DNA from 3 places in the Enterococcus sp. AMC1157 genome. Region 1 is predicted to be linked to each of the others. Evidence: predicted binding sites of a transcription regulator. Region 1 holds the regulator's gene; each other region holds the start of a gene.
The links. The regulator CtsR, encoded in region 1, represses protease genes until heat stress. The targets are predictions, from matches to a motif close to TTGGTCAAAAAAGGTCAAANA.
Positions count from the first base shown of each region.

Region 1 (4,294 bases):
CGCCTAAATGAACCTCGTTGGGAACCGCAGGCAATGGTGGGTGAAACGAAGATGTTGACTCCAATTCAGGAAGATACACCGATGCCGGAGTCTTTCAAAGAGATGCCGGCTCCTGAAAAGGCTAAAACAGAGCCTGTAGCAGAACCACCGAAGAAAAAGAAACGTCGTGGCTGTTTAGTTGGCTTCATTCTGTTAATCGCAGCTGCCGTTATTGGTACGGGGATTTATTTTGCTATGGGTGGAGGTCGCGGAGAAGTAACGGTTCCCGCGGTTGCAGGTATGACTGAAAGTGAAGCCCGTCGAGAACTAGAGGGCATGGGATTAACAGTTGCTGATGAAGTAGAAGAAGTTGCTGATGAAGAATATGAATCAGGGCAAGTTATTCGAACAGATCCATCTTCAGGAACAAATGTAAAAACAACGCAAGAAATTGTTCTGTATGTCAGCACAGGTGAACCAACGATTGAAATGGACGACTATGTTGGAGAAAATGTGGATGACACGATTAGAGAATTAGTAAGAAAAGGTTTTGAACGCGACAATATCACAACCACTCTCCAAAATGACGAAGAAGTTCCAAAAGGTGAAATAATGGAACAAACGCCAGAAGAAGGGGAAGAAGTTGTTCCTAGAAGCACTGAAGTGGAGTTACTTGTTAGTGATGGACCAGAAACAATCTCGATGCCTAGCCTTAGTCATATGACGGAAGAAGCGGCGGTGGAGTTACTTGTTGGTTTAGGATTTGATGAAGACAATATCCGCACAGAAGAAGCTGCAAGTGCGGATATAGCAGAGGGTTTAATTATCAGTCAAACACCAACTGCTGATACAGATGTTGTACCGGCAACTGAAGATATTGTTTTGACAATCAGTACAGGAATTGAAAAAGTAACGATTCCACCAGTGGCTAACAGACCTCTTACAGAAGTGGATAAAGCTTTACGTGATTTAGGTTTGGAAGTATCTATTGAAGAAGAAGCATCTGATTCAGTTGCGGAAAATAATGTTATCTCAAGTGATCCCGAGTCAGGTTCGGAAGTCAATAAAGGCGATCAAGTAACATTAAAAGTCTCAACAGGAAGAGTACAAACACGAAACTTCACAGTAACGGTTTATGCGACATTTAAAGAGGATGGAAATCCAGAGCAGACCATTACAGTCTGGTTAACAGATTATGAACATCCAGATGGTTATCAAGCCGAACAAGTGCAACTTTCTGAAAGTGTTCCTTTACGAGAATTGTCCATCCGAGTGACGGTTCGTGAGGATGAAGATGCACATATTAGAGTGGAGCGAGATGACGAAGAAGTTGCCTCTAGAGATGTATCTAATGCAATAAATATTCAAGTACCAAATTAAATAGCTAAAAGGATAATCGATCTTATTTCTGACCGATTATCCTTTTTTAGTATTTCAAAAACCTAGTGTCGGTTTAACCTTTCTTTAAATAAAAGCCTTCTCCTTTCCAAGCTAGAAAAAATTGGGTATAATTAAGGTCAATATTAGTCAAGGGAGGTCACGAAAAGATGGGTCATCAAAATACTTCTGATTTAATTGAAGCATATTTGAAGAAAATCCTTGAGGAAAGTGAAAAAATCGAGATTCGACGTGCAGAGATGGCAGATTTATTCAATTGTGTACCTTCGCAAATCAATTATGTCATCAATACTCGTTTTACCGTTCAACGAGGTTATGCAGTAGAAAGTAAAAGAGGCGGTGGCGGTTATATTCGGATTGAAAAAATTCAAATTGCCAGTTGCCATCATTTTCTAGAACAAGTCAATCAATTGTTTGAGGAAGAAATTTCCGAAAAAGATGCGATTGCGATTATTCAAAAATTATATGAAGAAAGTATTTTATCAAAGCGAGAAGGTAATTTATTTTTAACGACAATTAGTAAAGCAGTTTTAGGCAAGTCAGAAGATGAAAATATAATTCGAGCGATGATTATGCACAGTATTTTGGAACGATTAAGTTACGAAGACCGAGACATTCGTTCGTCTTACTAAGTACTCCATTAATATATAAGAGGTGAAAAACATGGATGAATTATTTACACAGCGAGCAAGAGCAGTCTTAGCAATTGCCCAAGAAGAAGCGAAATATTTTAAACATCAATCCGTTGGTTCTGAGCACATTTTATTGGCTTTAATTATTGAACAAAACGGGATTGCTGGCAAAACGTTGAGAGAAATGGGCATCAATGAAAACGACATCCGTGAAGAAATTGAACATTTGACTGGTTATGGCACAATGAAAGATTATCCAGTGGGAGGCTTTTTACCTTATTCTCCAAGAGCAAGACAAATCTTTGCTTATGCTGGAGATGAGGCAAAACGTTTAGGTGCGCAACAAATTGGTACGGAGCATCTATTGTTAGGTTTGTTAAGAGATGAAGAGATTCTAGCTTCACGTATTATGTTAAACCTAGGAATGAGTTTAGCTAAAATGCGTCAATTATTGAAGAAAAAAATGGGTGTGAATGATACTCAAAATCAACCCCGTGGTATGGCATCAAATGTTGCCAGAGCGAATCGTCGCAATCAACAAAACCGTCAACAGCCAGAAGGTACACCAACCTTAGATTCATTGGCTCGTGATTTGACGAAATTAGCCCGTGAAAAACGCTTAGATCCAGTGGTTGGTCGTAGCAATGAAGTCAAACGATTGATTCAAATCTTAAGTCGTCGTACTAAAAATAATCCAGTATTAGTGGGTGAACCTGGTGTAGGTAAAACTGCGATTGCTGAAGGCTTAGCTCAAAAAATTATCAATGGTGAAGTGCCAAAAGATATGCAACAAAAACGTCTAATGATGTTGGATATGGGTGCATTAGTTGCTGGTACGAAATACCGTGGTGAATTTGAAGATCGGATGAAAAAAATCATTGATGAAATTTATCATGATGGACAAATTATCCTATTTATTGATGAATTGCATACGCTAATTGGTGCCGGTGGAGCTGAAGGAGCAATTGATGCTTCCAATATTCTAAAACCAGCCTTGGCACGTGGCGAATTACAAACAATTGGTGCTACTACATTAGATGAATATCAAAAATATATTGAAAAAGATTCTGCTTTGGAACGTCGTTTTGCCCGTGTTCAAGTCAATGAGCCAACTCCTGAAGAAGCAGAGGAAATTTTACAAGGTTTGCGTCCTCGTTATGAAGAACATCATGGTGTAGAAATTACCGATGATGCTTTGCATGCTGCTGTGCAGTTATCTGTACGTTATATTAATTCTCGTCAATTACCAGATAAGGCGATTGATTTAATGGATGAATCTGCAGCGAAGGTTCGTTTAGACAAAGCAGATGAAGCTTCAGAAACAGCTCTTTTGCAAGAAGAACTACTGGATTTATCTCAAGAAAAAGAAGCAGCGATTCGTCAACAAGACTTTGAGACAGCCGCTCGTCTAAGAATCAAAGAAAAAGAATTAAGTCAGCGTTTAGCAGAGGTTACTTTTGTAGAAGTGAAAGAGGCAGCTGGTTATGAAAACAGTGTGACTGCTGAAGATGTTGCTTCTGTGGTGTCTCAATGGACAGGCGTTCCATTACAACAAATGGAGAAAAAAGAAAGCGAACGTTTGTTAGATTTAGAAAAAATTATCCATCAGCGTGTGGTCGGTCAAGATGAAGCAGTGCAAGCAGTCGCTCGTTCGATTCGTCGTGCCAGAAGTGGTTTAAAAGATCCGAATCGTCCAATTGGTTCATTTATGTTCTTAGGTCCAACAGGTGTTGGTAAAACAGAATTGGCGAAAGCCTTGGCAGAAGCTATGTTTGGTAGTGAAGATTCCTTGATTCGTGTGGATATGTCTGAATTTATGGAAAAATACAGCACGAGCCGTTTGATTGGGTCTCCTCCAGGTTATGTTGGTTATGATGAAGGCGGACAATTAACTGAAAAAGTTCGTTCTAAACCTTACTCTGTTATTTTGTTAGATGAAGTTGAAAAAGCTCATCCAGATGTATTTAACATCTTACTGCAAGTTTTAGATGACGGTCATTTGACAGATTCTAAAGGTCGTCGTGTTGACTTCCGCAATACCATTCTAATTATGACTTCCAATATTGGTGCAACCGAATTGCGTGAAGAAAAAAATGTCGGCTTTAACGTAACTGACGCGAATAAAGATCATTCTGCGATGCAAAAACGTATCTTAGAAGAGTTGAAGAAAGCTTATCGTCCAGAATTCTTAAATAGAATTGATGAAACAGTTGTCTTCCGTTCATTGGATCAAAGTGAAATTCATGAAATCGTGAAAATCATGAGCCAATCAATTATCAAACGTT
Region 1 covers NZ_CM177099.1:2,005,915-2,010,208, forward strand. Annotated here, with positions in the region: gene pknB (Stk1 family PASTA domain-containing Ser/Thr kinase) at 1-1,359, shown strand, start outside; gene AC4BBX_RS09550 (CtsR family transcriptional regulator) at 1,527-2,009, shown strand; gene AC4BBX_RS09555 (ATP-dependent Clp protease ATP-binding subunit) at 2,041-4,294, shown strand, end outside.

Region 2 (4,294 bases), 1.2 Mb from region 1:
TGTGTAGATAACGGTCGTATCTCCAGCAGTATATACTTTGACCATTTCTGCATCAGTATTTTCAAGTTGTTGCAAAACTAGTCGAGAATGGCTATTTGTTACATTAATTAACTTCATTTCCCTCACCCCTGATTCTTTCTATTAACTAATTATAAAACTTTTTGATGAAATGAAAAGAGATACACCTTAATTTTATATAAAAAATGGAGAAATAGTACATTTCTCCATTTTTGTCTAAAATTGTTTAGTCATTCTTGACTTCTTCGGTAACGACCGACTCAGCAGAGATAGAAATCTGATTTTCATCATCTAGTTCTGCAATTAATTGAGTATTTTCAGGATGGTCTAAATAGTATTCAGCAATCCCATCTTCAATTTGTTCTTGAATTGTTCGACGAAGAGGACGTGCTCCCATAGTTGGATCGTAACCTAAGTCTACTAATTTTTCTTTGACAGAGTCAGAAACTTGGATATGAATTTTTTGACTTGCCAACATTTCATTTACTTCATCTAACATAAGAGAAACAATCGTTAATAGATTTTCTTTACTCAATGCTTTGAATTCAATAATCCCGTCAAAGCGGTTCAAGAATTCTGGTGTGAAGTAATTATTTAGTTGATTTAATACGGAACGAGTGATGCCATCTCTGGAAGCACCAAAACCAACATTGGCTTCAACTTTACCACTACCAGCATTACTGGTCATAATAATTAACGTATCTTTAAAGCTGACTGTGCGACCTTGAGCATCGGTTAAACGGCCGTCTTCCAAGATTTGTAGGAACATGTGTAAGACATCGGGATGGGCTTTTTCGACTTCATCCAACAAGATTAAGCTATATGGATTTCTCCGAACTTTTTCCGTTAATTGTCCAGCTTCTTCATAACCTACATATCCAGGAGGTGAACCAATCAGTTTAGAGATACTGTGTTTTTCCATGTATTCAGACATGTCAAAACGGATCATCGCATCTTCAGAACCAAACATTTCGAAAGCTAATTGTTTAGCCAATTCAGTTTTACCTACACCTGTAGGACCAACGAATAAGAAGGAACCAATTGGACGATTCTTTTTGCCCAAACCAACACGGTTTCGACGAATCGCTTTAGCAACTTTATCGATGGCTTCATCTTGGCCAATTACATGAGATTGTAAATCAACTGCTAAATTTTTCAATTGAGTTTGTTCTTTTTCTTTTAGTTCACCAACAGGAATACCTGTGCGTTCTGCTACAATTTGCTCCATCGTCTTTTCGGTAATGACAGGAGTTTCTTCATCGGTCACTTGTTGTTCTTTCATTTTTTGAAGTTTGTTGATTTGATCACGATAATAAGCTGCTTTTTCGAAATCTTCTTCTTGAGAGGCTAAGCGTTTTTGTTCTTCTGCATCTGCAAGTTTTTTATCAATTACTTTTGGATCGATAAATTGAATAGTCAAGTTTTCTTTAGAGCCAGCTTCATCCAATAAATCAATGGCTTTATCCGGCAAAAAACGCTCTTGTACATATCGATTGGATAAAGTTGCCGCTGCTTGAATAGCTGCATCAGTATATTTTACATGATGATAATCTTCGTAACGAGATTGTAGTCCCTTTAAGATTGAAATGGTTTCTTCGACAGTTGGTTCATCTACTCTAACAGGTTGCATTCTACGTTCTAAAGCAGCATCTTTTTCAATTACTCGATACTCATTTAAAGTAGTTGCACCAACCATTTGTAGCTCACCTCTGGCAAGAGCTGGTTTTAAGATGTTCCCAGCATCAAGATTTCCTTCACCAGTACCACCAGCGCCAACGATTTCGTGTACTTCATCAATGAAGAGGATGATATTTTCAGCTTCTTTAATTTCAGCGATTAATTTTTGCATACGCTCCTCAAATTGACCACGAATTCCCGTGCCTTGGACTAAGGAAGCAACGTCTAAGCGTACAACCTCTTTCTCCAACAATTTTTGAGGGACATCTCCGTCAACAATTTTTTGTGCTAATCCTTCAACGACGGCTGTTTTACCTACACCGGGCTCACCGATTAATACAGGATTATTTTTTGTTCTACGGTTCAGTATTTCAATGACTCGTTTAATTTCAGCATCACGTCCAACAACTGGATCAATTTCTCCTGCACGAGCTTGTTGTGTAATATTTACACCATATTCACCCAATAAACCAGGCACATTTTGTTTAGGTGGTTGTTGTCCACCATTAAAATTATTTTGACCACTTCCAGTTTGAGTAGGAGGTGTTTGATTATATGGAGTATTTTCTTGTTGCATTTGTTGAGACATCTGTCTGAAGAAGTCATCTAGACTACCAAAACCAAAAGGATCTTGTTGTGAATTCATCGGGCTGTTTTGTTGTCCTTTTATTTTTTGATAGCAACTTTGACAATAGTCGATTTGTCTTCGTTGACCACCAACGTTTGCATACAAATGAATACCTGCTTCATTTTTTCCACAATTTTGACAAAGCATTGTCTCACGACCTTTCGATTGATTTTAAAAAGTCAAAGAATAGGAAAGTATTCACTGACCATGTTTGACCTTTAGTTATATTATACAATTATTTTCTTATGATGCAAGTAATTAAGTTTATAATTGCTAAGAATAAAACTTGAAGTTTTTATGAAATCGACTATAATTTTTTGGTGAAGTTTTATTTCTAATGAAAATAGTAATAACATGAAAATTTAAAGAAGGAGGATGGATCGTATGGTTGAGAATCCCTATGAAAGTTTATTGGAACAGCTTAAATCAGGGGAAGTCAATGAGTTGATTGTTGATCAAGCCGATTTTATGACTTTTCGAGAAGTTTGGAAAACACATGAAGATCGAACGAAATTTGTTGGTGAAGCGGGTTTAAAAGGAAAAATCATTTATCGTTATTTGGAAGAAAATGCATAAAATACGCAATTTCCGAGGAATTGTGCGAATTATTATGGAAAACGGTTGTCTAAGTAGTAAAAAAATGGTAATCTTAACAATTGAAAGGGTAGTTAATTTTGTCTGTTCTTTATGGGAATATGCAAAAGAAAGCCCTCACAAAAAATAGCTTTCATAAGAAGGAGATTGATAATATGGAAAAGAAAGATTTTCACGTAGTTGCTGAGACAGGAATTCATGCACGTCCAGCTACATTATTGGTACAAACAGCGAGCAAATTTAACTCTGATATTAATTTAGAGTACAAAGGTAAATCAGTAAACCTTAAATCTATTATGGGAGTTATGTCTTTAGGTGTAGGTCAAGGTTCTGACGTTACAATTTCTGCTGAAGGTGCTGACGAAGCAGATGCTATCGCAGCTATCGTAGAAACAATGAAAAAGGAAGGGTTGTCTGAATAATGGTTGAAATGCTAAAAGGAATTGCGGCAAGCGATGGAGTAGCCGTTGCGAAGGCATACCTATTAGTCCAACCTGACTTGACTTTTAAAAAGGTAACAGTCGAAGACATCTCAGCTGAAGAAGCTCGTCTAGACGAAGCATTGGCTAAGTCAACTGAAGATTTAAAACAAATCCGTGACAAGGCTGCACAAGCCTTGGGAGAAGCGGAAGCGCAAGTATTTGACGCGCATTTAATGGTTCTTAGTGATCCAGAAATGATTGGTCAAATTAAGCAAAATATTTCAGATAACAAAGTAAATGCTGAATCAGGTTTGAAAGAAGTTACTGACATGTATATTAGCATGTTTGAAGGAATGGAAGATAATGCGTATATGCAAGAACGCGCTGCGGATATCCGTGACGTTGCAAAACGTATTTTAGCTCACTTACTTCAAGTAACATTGCCAAATCCGTCTATGATTAATGAAGAAGTTGTTGTGATAGCACATGACTTAACACCGAGTGATACAGCGCAATTAGACCGTAATTTCGTTAAAGCATTCGTAACTAATATTGGCGGACGCACTTCTCACTCTGCGATTATGGCTCGCTCATTAGAGATTCCCGCAATCGTAGGTACTAAAGATATTACAGAAAAAGTTAAAGCTGGTGACATTCTAGCAGTAAATGGTATTGAGGGGGATGTTATCGTTAACCCTACTGAAGACCAGGCTGCAGAATTTGTTAAAGCTGGTGAAGCATTTGCTGCTCAAAAGGCAGAATGGGAAAAACTAAAAAATGCTCAAACTGTGACTGCGGATGGCAAACATTTTGAGTTGGCTGCAAACATTGGTACACCAAAGGATTTAACTGGTGTGCATAACAATGGTGCAGAAGCAATTGGTCTTTATCGTACAGAATTCCTTTATATGGATGCACCGGATTTCCCATCTGAAGAAGATCAATACGAAGCTTA
Region 2 covers NZ_CM177099.1:790,261-794,554, reverse strand. Annotated here, with positions in the region: gene AC4BBX_RS03830 (DUF1827 family protein) at 1-117, opposite strand, end outside; gene AC4BBX_RS03825 (ATP-dependent Clp protease ATP-binding subunit) at 245-2,470, opposite strand; gene ykzS (protein YkzS) at 2,708-2,899, shown strand; gene AC4BBX_RS03815 (phosphocarrier protein HPr) at 3,073-3,339, shown strand; gene ptsP (phosphoenolpyruvate--protein phosphotransferase) at 3,339-4,294, shown strand, end outside.
Region 2: AC4BBX_RS03825 (ATP-dependent Clp protease ATP-binding subunit) is a predicted target of CtsR. The motif match lies at 2,522-2,542, and genes of this name have one in related genera.

Region 3 (4,294 bases), 1.4 Mb from region 1:
GGTATCATCAATTCTATTTAAAAATTCTGGTTTAAAATGTCCTCGTAAAATACTTAATACTTGTTCTTCGGTAGCTTCAGGAATTTGTCCATCTGCTGTTACACCATCCAATAACACTTGAGAACCAATATTACTCGTCATAATCAGTACTGTATTTTTAAAATCCACTACTCGTCCTTTGGAATCTGTCAATCGACCATCGTCTAAAACTTGTAAAAGGATGTTAAATACATCTGCATGAGCTTTTTCAATTTCATCTAGCAAGATGATTGTATACGGATTACGACGAACAGCTTCTGTTAATTGTCCCCCTTCTTCATAACCTACATAACCTGGGGGAGCTCCGACTAGACGAGACACTGAATGTTTCTCCATGTATTCACTCATATCAATTCGCACCATATGATCTTCTGAATCAAATAGATTTTCAGCCAATGCTTTGGCTAGTTCTGTTTTACCGACACCTGTAGGCCCTAAGAATAAGAAAGAACCTAGTGGGCGATTTGGATCTTGTAAGCCAGCTCTTGAACGAATCACTGCATCACTGACTGCATTCACCGCTTCCTCTTGACCGATAACTCTTTGATGAAGTGTTTCATTAAGTTTCATCAATTTTTCTCGTTCACCCTCAACTAGTTTGGTCACAGGAATTCCAGTTAAGCGGCCGACAACCGTGGCAATTTCATTTTCAGTTACCGATTCTTGAACCATGCGTAACTGTTCTCCGGTATTTTTGCTTTCTAAAGTTTGTAATTCTTTTTCTAGTTGTGGAATTGTTCCATGACGAAGTACGGCAGCTCGTTCTAAATCATAATTATTTTCGGCATCCTCTAATTCATGTTTTGCCCGATCAATCTCGGCACGTTTGTTAGACACTTCATTGACTTCTTCTTTTTCTGTTTCCCATTGCATTTTCATCGCATTGGTTTCTTCTCGCAACTCAGCTAGTTCTTCTTGTAAAGAGGTCAAACGTTTTTTAGAAGCATCATCGGTTTCTTTTTTCAACGCAGCTTCTTCAATTTCTAACTGCATCAAACGACGAGTCACTTGATCTAATTCAGTTGGCATCGAATTCATTTCCACACGAATCGTTGCACAAGCTTCATCGACTAAATCAATCGCTTTATCCGGTAAAAAACGATCCGTAATGTAACGATCGGAAAGTGTCGCAGCTGCGACTAAGGCATTGTCATGAATATTCACGCTATGATGAATTTCAAAACGTTCTTTTAGACCACGTAAGATGGAGATCGTGTCTTCTACATTAGGTTCTTTAACTAAAACCTTTTGGAAGCGACGTTCTAAAGCTTTATCTTTTTCCATATATTGACGATATTCATCTAACGTCGTTGCTCCAATGGTATGCAACTCTCCACGAGCCAACATTGGTTTCAACAAGTTACCGGCATCCATACTACCTTCTGTTTTACCAGTACCTACAATATTATGAATTTCATCAATAAACAAAATAATTCGCCCATCAGATTTTTTGACTTCTTGTAAAACAGCTTTTAGACGTTCTTCAAATTCTCCTCTAAATTTTGCTCCTGCAATCAACGCACCCATATCTAAAGAAAAGATTGTTTTGTCTTTTAGATTTTCTGGCACATCTTTACGCACAATTCGTTGAGCTAGTCCTTCAACGATAGCAGTTTTACCAACACCCGGTTCACCAATTAATACGGGATTATTTTTAGTTTTACGAGATAAGATACGAATGACGTCTCGAATTTCTTCGTCACGTCCAATAATTGGATCCATATCACCATTTTTTACTTGTTGAACTAAATCAACTCCATATTTTTCTAATGCTTCGTATTGTTCTTCTTGGTTTTGTGAGGTCACACGTTCTCCCCCTCTCATATCTTCAATGTTTTGTTTTAGTTCCTTTTTAGTGATTCCTTGATTTGTTAAGTATTTTGTTAAACGATAATTTTTTAATTCCATTAAAGCTAACAAAACAATTTCCGTAGATAAAAATTCATCTTGAAATTGTTCACGAATTTTATCAGCTTCTGATAATAATCTAAATAAATTTTGGCTCATTGTTTGACCATATTGGACATTCCCACCCTCAATAGCTGGGTATTCATCCAAAGCCCGATCAACTTCTAATTCAAATGCTTCTACATTCAATCCTGCATCTGTATAAAAATTTCTTGCAAAATGATTTGGTTGTAAAAAGATTTTCCATAAATGAGCAATATCAATTTCTTGATGATGACGTGTCACGGCCACTTGTTGTGCTTCCGCAATTGCGCTTTGCAAAGTGGTTGTCATTTTTTCAATATTCATATTAATTCCTCCCATGGATTGATTAAGGATTTATTCCTTACAAACATAATTATACTCGATTGGTCAATATTGGTCAAAGAATAACTGCTGAAAATCAAACAAATTTTTATTGTAAAATAAATCAATCTTCTATACAATTTTAAAAAAGGAGGCATATTATGGTTAATTTTTCTCAATTCTTACTTTTAGTTTTTTTATTAGTTTTAGTTACTGGACCAGATTATGTAATTATCACTAAGAATGCAGTGACTGCTGGAAAATCTGCAGGCATCAAAACAATCCTAGGAACAAGTACAGCCTTATTGCTTCATACAAGTTTCGCTGTATTTGGCTTATCCGCGTTAATTATCAAATCTGCTTTTTTATACACGGGATTAAAATATCTTGGTGCTTTATATCTAATTTATTTAGGAATAAAATCGTTGTTCTCAAAAGTAGAACAAAAAACCTCAGTAGAAACAACTCAAAAAAATGTTTTTGTACAAGGTTTAATGACCAATGTTTTAAACCCTAAAGTTGCCGTATTTTTTCTGACATTTTTGCCTCAATTTGTTCAACATAATAATCAAAGCTGGTTGCCATTTGCTTTTCTAGGTTTGACTTATGTAGCCGTCACTTTTATGACCTATTCTGTCTATGTCATTTTCTTGACTAAATTGAAAAAATACTTGGAAAAAAGTACCGTTCAACAAGCTATTAATAAGATATCGGGACTTATTTTGGTTATTTTTGGCGTTCGTTTATTCATTGAAAAAACTTAAAAAATCACTCTTCCTATTTACTGGAAGAGTGATTTTTTTTATATGAAAGAAATAACAATAATCCAAATATTGGAAAACTAGTTAAGACAATCATTGATAAATCTCTAAAGGCACTGAAGGTTGACATATCCCAACCTTTGATTAATAAATGACTAAGAAAATAACTCACTGAAATCAACAGCAGATATTTTAAATAGTTGTTTTTTGTTAGCAAGAACAATATACATGAAATCAAGGATACTATGACAGAAATCCAGAAATAATAAGCTAAGAACAATCTTGGAAGAGTAAAACTGCCTCCACTTTTATTTTGATTCTCACCATAAATTAATCTATTTTCTCCAGAATCTCCTTGAATATAATATATTTGTGGGATATTTTCTCCACTTGTAGTAATCGCCACATTTTTCACTTTGTCTGTTGGAAATAGTTCATTCCAAGTTGTTTGCCAAGCCATTATTGTATAAACTTCTCCTGAATCCTCGTTAGATAATCGTTTGGTCACTTCATATCCTGCAATGGATTGATTAAATTCTACTAAGACACCATCTCTGTCATGAATAGTTACTAAATCTGTCTCATAAGGTAAATAGTTAGGTGTTGTTAAAAATGCAACCAGTCCCAGAGAAAAAATTAAAGAAATCAGCGAAAAAAGAACCGCTATCTGAGTATATCTTTTAGTCAATTGATTTTGAATTTTTCTTAAAGGTGTTATCGAGTTTTCTATAGGAACATTCATCTCAGTCGATATATCTTGAAACTCCATTTGACATTCCGGACATTTTTTTAGATGCTCTTCAATCAATTGTTTAGAATCTTGACTCAACATATCCTCTTTATACAAAGGCAATAAATCTCTTATCACATCACAAGTTACTTTCATTCTTTCCACTCCATTTCCTCTTTAATCTTTTTCCTAGCACGATAAAAGGTCACACACGCCCAATTAGCAGATTTACCGAATAAAGTACCAATGGCTTTAAAATCTAATTCCGCAAACATCCTTAAGCAAAAGACTTCCTGATAAGGTTCAGAAAGATGATAAATTTTTTGGTAGATTTCAGTTATTTTTTCGTCTAAAAGAATGTGTTTTTCGATATTGATGCCACTTGCTTTTTCAGGAATTTCATCAATATCTACCATTACTCGTTTTTTTCGAAAATAAGAAAAATAGGTATTTTTAGCAATTTGAAACAGCCACGTCCTAATCTCACTTTGACCATTAAATGAATCTAATG
Region 3 covers NZ_CM177099.1:527,952-532,245, forward strand. Annotated here, with positions in the region: gene clpB (ATP-dependent chaperone ClpB) at 1-2,295, opposite strand, end outside; gene AC4BBX_RS02620 (LysE family translocator) at 2,454-3,056, shown strand; gene AC4BBX_RS02625 (zf-HC2 domain-containing protein) at 3,070-3,939, opposite strand; gene AC4BBX_RS02630 (RNA polymerase sigma factor) at 3,936-4,294, opposite strand, start outside.
Region 3: clpB (ATP-dependent chaperone ClpB) is a predicted target of CtsR. The motif match lies at 2,355-2,375, and genes of this name have one in related genera.